DNA from 3 places in the Paenibacillus sp. FSL M7-0896 genome. Region 2 is predicted to be linked to each of the others. Evidence: predicted binding sites of a transcription regulator. Region 2 holds the regulator's gene; each other region holds the start of a gene.
The links. Region 2 encodes Rex, which represses fermentation and respiration genes when NADH is low (regulators of the CRP and FNR family bind a similar motif). Its sites were predicted from a motif close to TTGTGAAATATTTCACAA; they were not measured.

Region 1 (3,283 bases), 250 kb from region 2:
TTGATCAGATTGATTGCAGTGACGTTCTGCGATACCGAGTTGCGTCCGTAAGATCCGCAGCCCAGTGTCAATGAAGGGATATTAGTGTTGTAAATGTCGCCGATTGCGCCGTGAGTCGATGGCGAGTTGACGAGAATACGTCCGGTCTGCAGACGGTTGGAGAACTTCATGATTACTTCTTCGTTGTTGGAATGGATAGCCGAGCTGTGGCCCATGCCGCCAAATTCAACGATTTGAGCTGCGCGTTCGATACCCTGGTCAGCATTCTTCACTTTGTAGCAAGCCAGAACCGGGCTCAGCTTCTCAGCGGACAATGGATATTTAGTACCTACACCTTCAAGCTCAGCTACCAGGATCTTCGTTCCGGCAGGAACCTGAATGCCGCACATTTCAGCGATCTTCACAGCGGATTGGCCAACGATAGCCGGGTTAACTGCGCATTTCTCTACGTTCATTGCGCCACTGGTCAGCTTAGCTGCTTCTTCTTTGTTCACAAAGTAACAGCCGTTTGCAATCATTTTCTTTTTCACTTGATCGAAGATGGCTTCTTCAATGATAACTGCCTGCTCGGAAGCACAGATCATACCATTATCAAAAGTCTTCGACAGGATAAGGTCTGTTACAGCCTGATCAATATCAGCACTCTTCTCAATGAAGGCAGGCACGTTACCAGGACCTACGCCGAGTGCCGGTTTGCCGCAGCTGTAAGCTGCCTTGACCATTGCCGATCCGCCGGTTGCCAGAATCAGTGCAACATCCGGATTGTTCATCAGTGCGTTTGTTTTGTCCATCGTAGGAAGCTCAATCCATTGGATGAAGTTCTCAGGTGCGCCTGCTGCTACGCCTGCATCATGCAGAATTTTGGCTGCTGCCGCACTGCACTCTTGCGCTGACGGGTGGAAACCGAATATAATAGGGTTACGTGTCTTAGCGGAAATCAAAGCTTTAAACATCGTGGTGGATGTTGGATTGGTTACCGGTGTGATACCCATAATGATTCCGACTGGTTCAGCAATCTTCTGGAAGCTGTCATAAGCGTTATCCTCAATAACGCCTACAGTCTTGTCGTACTTAATACCGTGCCAGATATATTCAGTGGAGAAGATGTTCTTTGTAATTTTGTCTTCGTATACTCCGCGTCCTGTTTCTTCAACAGCCAGTTTTGCCAGGTACATATGCTTGTCGAGTCCGGCCAGCGCCATTGCATGAACGATTGTGTTTGTCTGCTCTTGATCCAGGCCCATGAACGCTTCGTGGGCTTTCTTTGCTTTATCCACCAAAACCTGAATATACTCTTCAGCGGTGGTTTGTTTCACTTGGGCGGCGACTTCGTTTTTAACTGCCATCTCCCTCGTCCTCCTGTCAATTTTTAGGTTGTTTCTTTCTATACATTTATCTTAGCACATCCTTTTCACCTTGTATAGTGAAATCTTTCACAAAGTTTAAAGTTTTTTTTGAGTTGTTTTCAAAGCGCTTTCATTCGATCATTTACCGGTATTTTTTCCACATTATATGTAATATTTAATTAATATTTGTCTATTCTGCGAACGCAATACGATAGTCTGCAGCGTTGATGGCCCATCTTGCCTTGCAATGCCGGTTGGGCTTCGGGAATTTTGCTCATGAATGCCAAGCCTCCACTTCGGTTCATCCGTCGCTCTTCTACAGACTCACTCTGACGGTGAATATAAATATAAATCTCTGCCAAGTGGAAACGGCTTTGCCGTCCTTTTAAAGGACGGTAAATTACCCTGCGGGTGAACGATGCTAATGCCTCTCTCACCCGCCGCTTTTAAGGAGCAGTAATGGTAATGTTGCAGTTTTTGCAGGATTTCTCTATAACTTTTACGGGTTGCAAGTACAATGTTGCATTATTTGCACAAATTTCGGTGTTTAGAGCACGTTAGCGCTGAATTTGTTGCAGTTCGTGCAGGATTTCAGCATAGAACGCTTCTTTGGGGCAGTAATGTTGCACTTTTGGCAGGATTCCTCTTAAAATGTTATTGGCATAATTTCCTGAAAGGAAAAAAAAGAGACAGCATCTCTGCTGCCCCCCTTATTCATCTCTTCCCCTAAGTCTAGAAAGAGACATCCCAGGCTACTCCACCTTAATGGTATCGAAAAATTTCTTCTGTACGGTTGCGGCTGCTGCATCAAGCTGGGCCTTCGAGTCCGTGCCTTCCTTGGCGAACAGCTCCTGAATGACATTGGACATGGTTGCATAGTAGTCCTGGGTATTGTACTGCGCCTCAGGCTTGCCGTCGAGCAGAGCCATAATATCTGTATTGTATTGATATACAATATCAGAGTATTTGTCATACACTGCTTTGGTCTTCTTGCCGAAGTCGGAATCGGCAGCATAGTAATCCAGAAGCGGCGGAATGAAGTATTTGCCGTCCGCCTTGCGCTGCTGCAGAATGGCATCGAGCGCATCCAGGCCTTTATCCGAGAAATAGTCGAAGGTAATATAACGGAAGGCCATCTCCTGCTCATCCTTGCTGGCATTAGGGTTGATGACCAGATAGTCGCCGCCGAGAACACCGGTATGCTTGCCGCCCTTCTCAGCCGCAGGCATTGGATAGGTCAGCACATCCTCCGGTTTGAAGCCTCCCTGATTGAGCGCCTGTTCAATGACGCCATCGGAGCCGGCCATTACCATCGCGGTACGGCCCTGCTGGAAGGCACCTACAGCATCGCCCCAGCCGAGCGCCCAATCCTGGGGAACCGCTTTGGCTTCCCATCTCAGCTTTTTATAGAAGTCCAGCGCTTTAACACCAGCTTCGGAATTGAAGGTGGCCACCACCTTTCCGCCCTCAATCTTCTGAATCTCCCCGCCTGCTTCGAACAGGAAGTTGGTCCAGTTCCAGCCGGCTTCGTTGCCTTTGCCCATCGGGGCAATCCCGGAGATACCTTTCTTGGGATCAGCCACTCCTTTGGCTGTGTTCAGCATGTCGTCCCAGGTCCAATCCATTGGAGGTACGGCTACACCTTTGTCATCCAGCATCTTCTTGTTGATCATTGTTGTAGTGACGTAACCCTTTTGTGTAACCCCATACACCTTGCCGTCAATGATGAACTGGTTCTGCAGCACAGGATTGATCTGATCCTTGAACTCATAGTTATTCCACAGATCGGTGATGTCGGCTACCCAGCCCTTCTCAATCAGGAATTTAGCTTCGGTGGCATACGTGTTGAAGAAGGTCGGCGCTTCATTCGCTGCCATCTTCACCCCGATCTCGCTTACATTATACTGCCAGTCGTCCTTGACGATCTCCACGTTCGG
Region 2 (3,283 bases):
CTGTTAGTCCGGCACGCGCCCGGGCCAGCTCCTTGGCCTCACTCCGCTCGTTCCACTGGTCCTTCATAATGTAGGCATAGAACTGGCTAAGTCCGAACAGAAGGAGCAGCACCACGGTAATCCCCAGCCAGATCCATTTTCTCCTCTTCTTCTTCACCACGCTGCTTCCTTTCCCGTTCCCTTGAATTACCGTTTAAGCAGGCTCTCGAACGTCTCCTGTGCTTTGCGGCGGATGGCTTCTTCATCAAGTGTCAGGCATTGTCCATGCTTCACAACCTGCTGGCCGTTCACCCATACATGCTCCACATCCTTGGCACTTGCCGAATATACGGCATGGGAGAGCAGATCGGTATGCGGCAGCAGATGAGGCTGGTCAATATCAAGTGCGATGAAGTCGGCCTTCATTCCTGCTGCAAGCCGGCCCACCCCGCTTAGGAAAATAGACTGCGCCCCATACTCCGTAGCCATCAGAAGCGCCTCAGGAGCCGGTACCGCTGTAGGATCACCGCTTACGCCCTTGTGGATCAGAGCCACCAGCCGCATCTCTTCGAACATATCCAGATTGTTGTTGCTCGCCGCACCGTCTGTCCCCAGAGAGACCTTAACCCCGGCTCTCAGCAGCTCAGGAACACGGGCTACCCCGCTGGCCAGCTTCAGGTTACTGCCGGGGTTATGCGACACGCCAACGTTATGGCGGGCCAGGATACCGATCTCTTCATCGTTCAGATGAACCCCGTGGGCAATGAGCGAAGGACGGGTGAACATCCCGAGCTTCTCCAGATGCGCGACCGGACGCAGGCCGTAGTCGGCCACGTTCTGTTCCACTTCATGGCGCGTCTCGGACATATGGGTGTGCATTGGCAAGTCCAGATCATGGGCAGCCTGCACAAACTTCATGAAAAACTCTGGAGGACAGGTGTACGGGGCGTGCGGTGAGAGCATGGTCGTAATTCTGCCGTCAGCCTTGCCGTGCCAGTTACGGGCAAAAGCAATCGCCTCAGCAAGCTTCGCTTGCTGTACCTCTTCCGGGCACAGCCCAATTACGCCGCGCATCAGCACAGCACGAATACCGGACTGCTCCGTTACTTCCGCTACCCGGTCCATATGATCATACATATCGAGGAAGGTGGTTGTGCCGCCCTTCAGCATCTCCAGCACGGACAACGAGGTTCCCCAATATACATCATCACCAGTGAATTTCTCTTCCATCGGCCACATCTTCTCCTGCAGCCAAGTCTGAAGCACCATATCGTCACCGTACCCGCGCAGCAGTGACATTGCAGTATGACCATGGGTATTTACCAGACCAGGCATGAACAGCAGACGGCTGCCGTCTACGACCTGTGCGCCATCCTCCACTACCGGCTCAGCTTCACCTATGTAAGTAATCAAATCATTCTCCAGGGTCATGTACCCGCTCAGTACCGGCTTGTCACTGCCCGGAACCAGGAAGTGCCCATTCTTGATTATCGTGATCTTACTGCTCATCTTCAGCCTCATCCTTTCCATCATGCAAATAATAGGCCAAGCTCTGCAGATCTGTGGTGAAATCTGCGGCATGAATCCGGATATTGGCAGGCGTCTTGAGAATAACCGGTGCGAAGTTCAGAATCGCTTCGATACCGGAATCCACAAGAATATCAGCTACGTTCTGGGCTTCGCTGTCAGGCACGGTAATAATCCCGATCCGGATGCCCTGCGAGCGGATGGTACTGCTTAGCTCCTCCATCGGCTGCACAACCAGCGAGTTGATCTGCTGGCCCACCTTCGGCGGGTAGGCATCGAAGATGGCAGTAATCTTCATCGTATCCTTCAAGTAAGCGTTGTAGTTAGACAAGGCATGACCGAGGTTACCGGCTCCAACCAGTGCAACATTAATTTGCTGGTCAAGCTTCAGGATATGGCGGATCTTCTCAATCAGATAAGATACATCATAGCCGATGCCTTTTCTGCCAAAATCACCAAAATAAGCCAAATCCTTACGGATCTGGGCGGGATTTAGGTCAAGCTTCTGGCCCAGCTCCTGAGAAGAGACTGTGGAGATTTCACGTTTTTGGAGATCGTTCAGGAAACGCAGGTACACTGGGAGCCTGCGCACGACGGCCTCCGATATTTTATCCGATTTCATGTATTCTCCTCCTTAAAAGTTTTGTTAGCCTACACTTCATTCCGTACAATTATAGCAACCGTGCCCCGCCGCCTGCCGGAGTGGCAGGACAGGCGGGAACGGATCTTCAGGATAATCATGACTTATTAATAATAGCAATAGCAGATGAATTAGGAAACCCCGCCGTCATCCAGCCATTCGGCAATTCTCGGGACCATCTGCTCGGTGAGCATATGCTCCATCTTGGGACCGGGGAGCGAGTACAGAAAGTACTTTCCGTAATGCGATTCAATCACTCTGGTATCGTACACAATTACGATGCCCCGGTCCTGCGCCGTGCGGACCAGCCGCCCGAAGCCCTGCTTGAAGCGGATGACAGCCTGCGGCACGGACAGCTTCATGAACGGATTCTTCTTCTGTGCCTGAAGCAGCTCTGACTTCGCTTCTGCCAGCGGGTGATTCGGCGGCTGGAACGGCAGTCTGACAATCGCCAGGCAGGTCAATGCTTCTCCAGGGATATCCACCCCTTCCCAGAAGCTGCTGGTACCCAGCAAGACCGAAGCCGGGCTGTCCTGGAAGCGGCGGATCAGCTTGCTCCGGCTGCCGCCTTCCACACCTTGTCCGAGTACCGCGATATCCTGTGAGGCAAGTGCCTCCTTCAGCGGTTCATACACCTGGCGCAGCATCTTGTAGGAGGTGAACAGCACCAGCATCCGCCCCCGTGTTGTTACAGCTGTCTCGGCAAGGGAGTGCACGAGGGTGTCCACGAAGCGGGCATCCCCAATACTCCCCTTGACGCTCGGGAAGTCCCGGGGAATGACCAGGAGAGCCTGCTCACGATACTTGAATGGCGACGGAAGCAGTGTTGTCATCAGACGCCGCTGCTCTGCAGCCTCGCCAAGACCCAGGTTATCAATCATGAACTGGAAGGATTTATCCACGGATAAGGTGGCCGAGGTCAGGATAATGCTCTTCTTCTTATCGAAGAACAGCTCCCTGAGCTGGGTGCTGACATCTACAGGAACAGCATACATTTGCAGTGACTTGCCCTTATAATTACCGCTTCCCTCCAGCCAATACACGATATTCTCATCGTTCAGACTCATGAAGAAGCGGATCTGCTCTCTAATGGATGCCAGATCCTTGAATAACCCGCCGATATCGGTCACAAGACTG
Region 3 (3,283 bases), 2.7 Mb from region 2:
GAGGGGAGAGCATCTCCGAAGGGGCCGGTCCGCTCGGCAGATCCCTGCGCGGCTTCGTGCCGGTCTATAACAACCGGGGGCATCAGGTGGGTGTGGTCATTGCCGGTCTGTCCCTGGAGCGGGTCGAGCGGCTGGTTCTGATGAATGAGTGGACGATTATTGCGATTCTGGTCTCGGGAGCCTTGCTTGGAGCGGGAGGAGCATTCATTCTGGCGGCCCGGATCAAGCGGATGGTGTTCGGGATGGAGCCGGAGGACATCTCCAAGCTGCTCCAGGAACGCAGTGCGATGCTGGAATCCACGCGTGAGGGAATTATTGCCGTAGATCAGGAGGCGCGGATTACCATCCTTAATATGGAAGCACAGCGGCTTCTGCGGGCAGCGGGGATTGGCGGGAGCGCCATGAACCGGCAGATTGCCGAGTATTGGCCGGAGCTGGGTCTTGAGCAGGTATTGGCTGAGGGAGAGGGGATACAGGACCGGGAGCTGGAGCTGGGAGACAGCTCTCTTTTGGTGAACAGCCTGCCAGTCCGGGTGAACGGGAATATCGTTGGCGCGATTGCTACCTTCCGGGATGAAACCGAATTGGCTGTGCTGGCAGAGAAGCTGTCGGGAGTCTCGGTCTATGCAGAAGCGCTGCGCTCCGGTGCCCATGAGTTCATGAACAAGCTGCATGTCATTATGGGCATGACGCATATGGGTCTGTATGATGAGCTGCAGCAATATATTCTGGGAACGGTAAGCAATTACCAGAAGGAGATCGGGTCGATCACAAGACAGATCAAGGACCCGGTGCTGGCCGGATTTCTGCTGGGGAAGCTGAGCCGGGCACGCGAAGCGGGGATGGAGCTGCTGCTGACCGGAGACAGCTATCTGCCGGAGCCGGCTGATCCGCAGGTGATTCATGAGCTGATTACGATTGCCGGCAATCTGCTGGATAATGCTCTGGAGGCGCTGGGGGAGCTCTGTGAGCAACCCGTGAAGCGGGTGGAGCTTGCTTTTCAATATGAAGAAGGGCGGCTGCTATGCGAGGTTAGCGACAACGGTCCGGGAATTCCGGCGGGTCTGGGGGATAAGATCTTCGTTCAGGGCTACTCCTCCAAGGGTGAACAGCGGGGAATCGGCCTATATCTGGTGAAGAAAAGTGTAGACAAACTGGGGGGTCATCTTGAGCTTGCCGCCGGCTGCGGGCCGGGAGCACATTTTATCGTGGATGTGCCTTATGAGGTGAAGGAGGAGGAGGGTGTGTGAACATTTAAGGTCTGCATACCCGCTTACTTTAGTTACAAAACTCTTTAATAATTTACGGAAGGTTCCACAAACCGCTTCTTTGGCGCTATGATAATTGTGAAAATATGCACAAGGGGGCACAACTCACATGAATAAGAGATTAACAGCGGCGCTTATCCTCATTCTCTCCGTGATGCTGGTCATTGCAGGCTGCGGAAACAACAATGCGGGCAGCAGCAAGAATGAGAGCAAGGGAACAAACAGCGCGACCACAGAGCCTGCAGCAACGGCTACACCTAAAGAGACAGCAGAGGCCGTATCGGGGGCATCCGAAGCGAGCTATACTCCGTATGATCAGTTAAAAGATAAATATGATATCGTCATCGTCGGCGCGGGCGGTGCGGGAATGTCTGCTGCACTGGAAGCCAAAGCGGCCGGCATGAACCCGGTCATCCTGGAGAAGATGCCGGTAGCTGGCGGCAATACTACGAAATCCTCCTCGGGAATGAATGCCTCGCAGACCAAGTTCCAGAAGGAGCAGGGCATCGAAGACAGCAACGAACTGTTCTATGAAGAGACCCTTAAGGGCGGACATGATACGAACAATAAGGAGCTGCTGCACTTCTTCGTGGATCAATCCGCAGGGGCCATTGACTGGCTCGATTCCATCGGAATCCGCTTGAACAATATTACGATTACCGGCGGAATGAAGGAGAAGCGTACCCATCGTCCGGAGGACGGCTCGGCCGTGGGACAATATCTTGTAGCAGGACTTGTCCGCAATGTTCAGGAGCAGGGAATTCCGCTGTTCGTCAATGCGGATGTGAAGGAGCTTACGGTACAGGACGGTAAGGTGAACGGCGTGAAGGTGCTGTTCAACCAGGCCGATGACAAAACGATCAGCGCAGAAGCAGTTATCGTAACCACCGGGGGCTTCGGTGCCAACAAGGAACTGATTGCCAAGGTTCGCCCGGATCTGCAAGGACTGGTAACGACCAACCAGATTGGCAGCACCGGCGATGGCATTGCCATGATTGAGAAGGTCGGCGGAACTACCGTAGACCTGGATCAGATTCAGGTTCACCCGACTGTACAGCAGGAGAAATCCTACCTGATCGGTGAAGCGGTCCGGGGAGAAGGGGCTATTCTTGTATCTGCTGAGGGCAAGCGCTTCGGCAATGAGATGGATACCCGTGACAAGGTGACGGCTTCAATTAATACACTTCCTGAGAAATCCGCTTATCTCGTGTTCGACGCCGGAGTGAAATCCCGTGTCAAGGCGGTAGATCAATACATCAAGATGGGTGTAGTCAAGACCGCAGATACCATCGAGGCACTGGCGGATCAGATGAAGGTTCCAGCCGCTGCACTTAAGACCACCGTGGAAACATGGAACAGTGCGGTGAAAAGTAAGTCGGATGCCGAGTTCGGCAGAACAACCGGTATGGATAATGATCTGTCCGGTGCTCCGTATTATGCGATTCAGATCGGCCCTGGAATTCACTATACGATGGGCGGAGTGGTGATCAACACCAACACTGAGGTCTTGAACAAAGACGGCAAGGCGATTACGGGCCTGTTCGCGGCAGGAGAAGTGGTCGGCGGGCTGCACGGTGAGAACCGTATCGGCGGTAACTCGGTAGCCGAGATTATTATCTTCGGACGTCAGGCAGGGATTAAGTCGGCTGAATTTGTAAAAGCGCAATAAGCTATTATCCTATATTGTTCTCATGTAAAAGGGATGCTCTGCAGCCATCAGGCTATGCGGGCATCCCTTTCTGTGTTGCAGCTCTAAGGCTGTATCGCCGGGGAGGGCGCAGGCTTGGCCGACCGGGTCAGCGAGAACAGCTCCAGCTCCGGACGGCTTTTGCCGGCCAGCGTATCGGCAAGCAGCTCGGCGGCAATCATGCTGTAGACCGTGCCGTTTCCGCCATAGCCTTCAATGAAGTAGCAATGCGGAAATTCCGGGTGCGGCCCCATATAAGGCAGTCCGTCACGGGTGGAGCCGAAGACCGCTCCCCAGGAATATTCGGCCTTGATTCCTTGAAGTTCCG

Region 1: the regulator Rex is predicted to act here: its motif matches at 1,422-1,439, upstream of adhE (bifunctional acetaldehyde-CoA/alcohol dehydrogenase).
Region 3: the regulator Rex is predicted to act here: its motif matches at 1,345-1,362, upstream of MKY12_RS07055 (flavocytochrome c).

Annotation. Positions count from the first base shown of each region.
Region 1 covers NZ_CP150250.1:4,677,323-4,680,605, forward strand. The annotation lists gene adhE (bifunctional acetaldehyde-CoA/alcohol dehydrogenase) at 1-1,346, opposite strand, end outside; gene MKY12_RS20335 (extracellular solute-binding protein) at 2,099-3,283, opposite strand, start outside.
Region 2 covers NZ_CP150250.1:4,425,099-4,428,381, forward strand. The annotation lists gene MKY12_RS19085 (DUF5590 domain-containing protein) at 1-157, opposite strand, end outside; gene MKY12_RS19090 (amidohydrolase) at 187-1,488, opposite strand; gene MKY12_RS19095 (redox-sensing transcriptional repressor Rex) at 1,478-2,128, opposite strand; gene dinG (ATP-dependent DNA helicase DinG) at 2,278-3,283, opposite strand, start outside.
Region 3 covers NZ_CP150250.1:1,686,122-1,689,404, forward strand. The annotation lists gene dcuS (DcuS/MalK family sensor histidine kinase) at 1-1,250, shown strand, start outside; gene MKY12_RS07055 (flavocytochrome c) at 1,378-2,937, shown strand; gene MKY12_RS07060 (FAD-dependent oxidoreductase) at 3,021-3,283, opposite strand, start outside.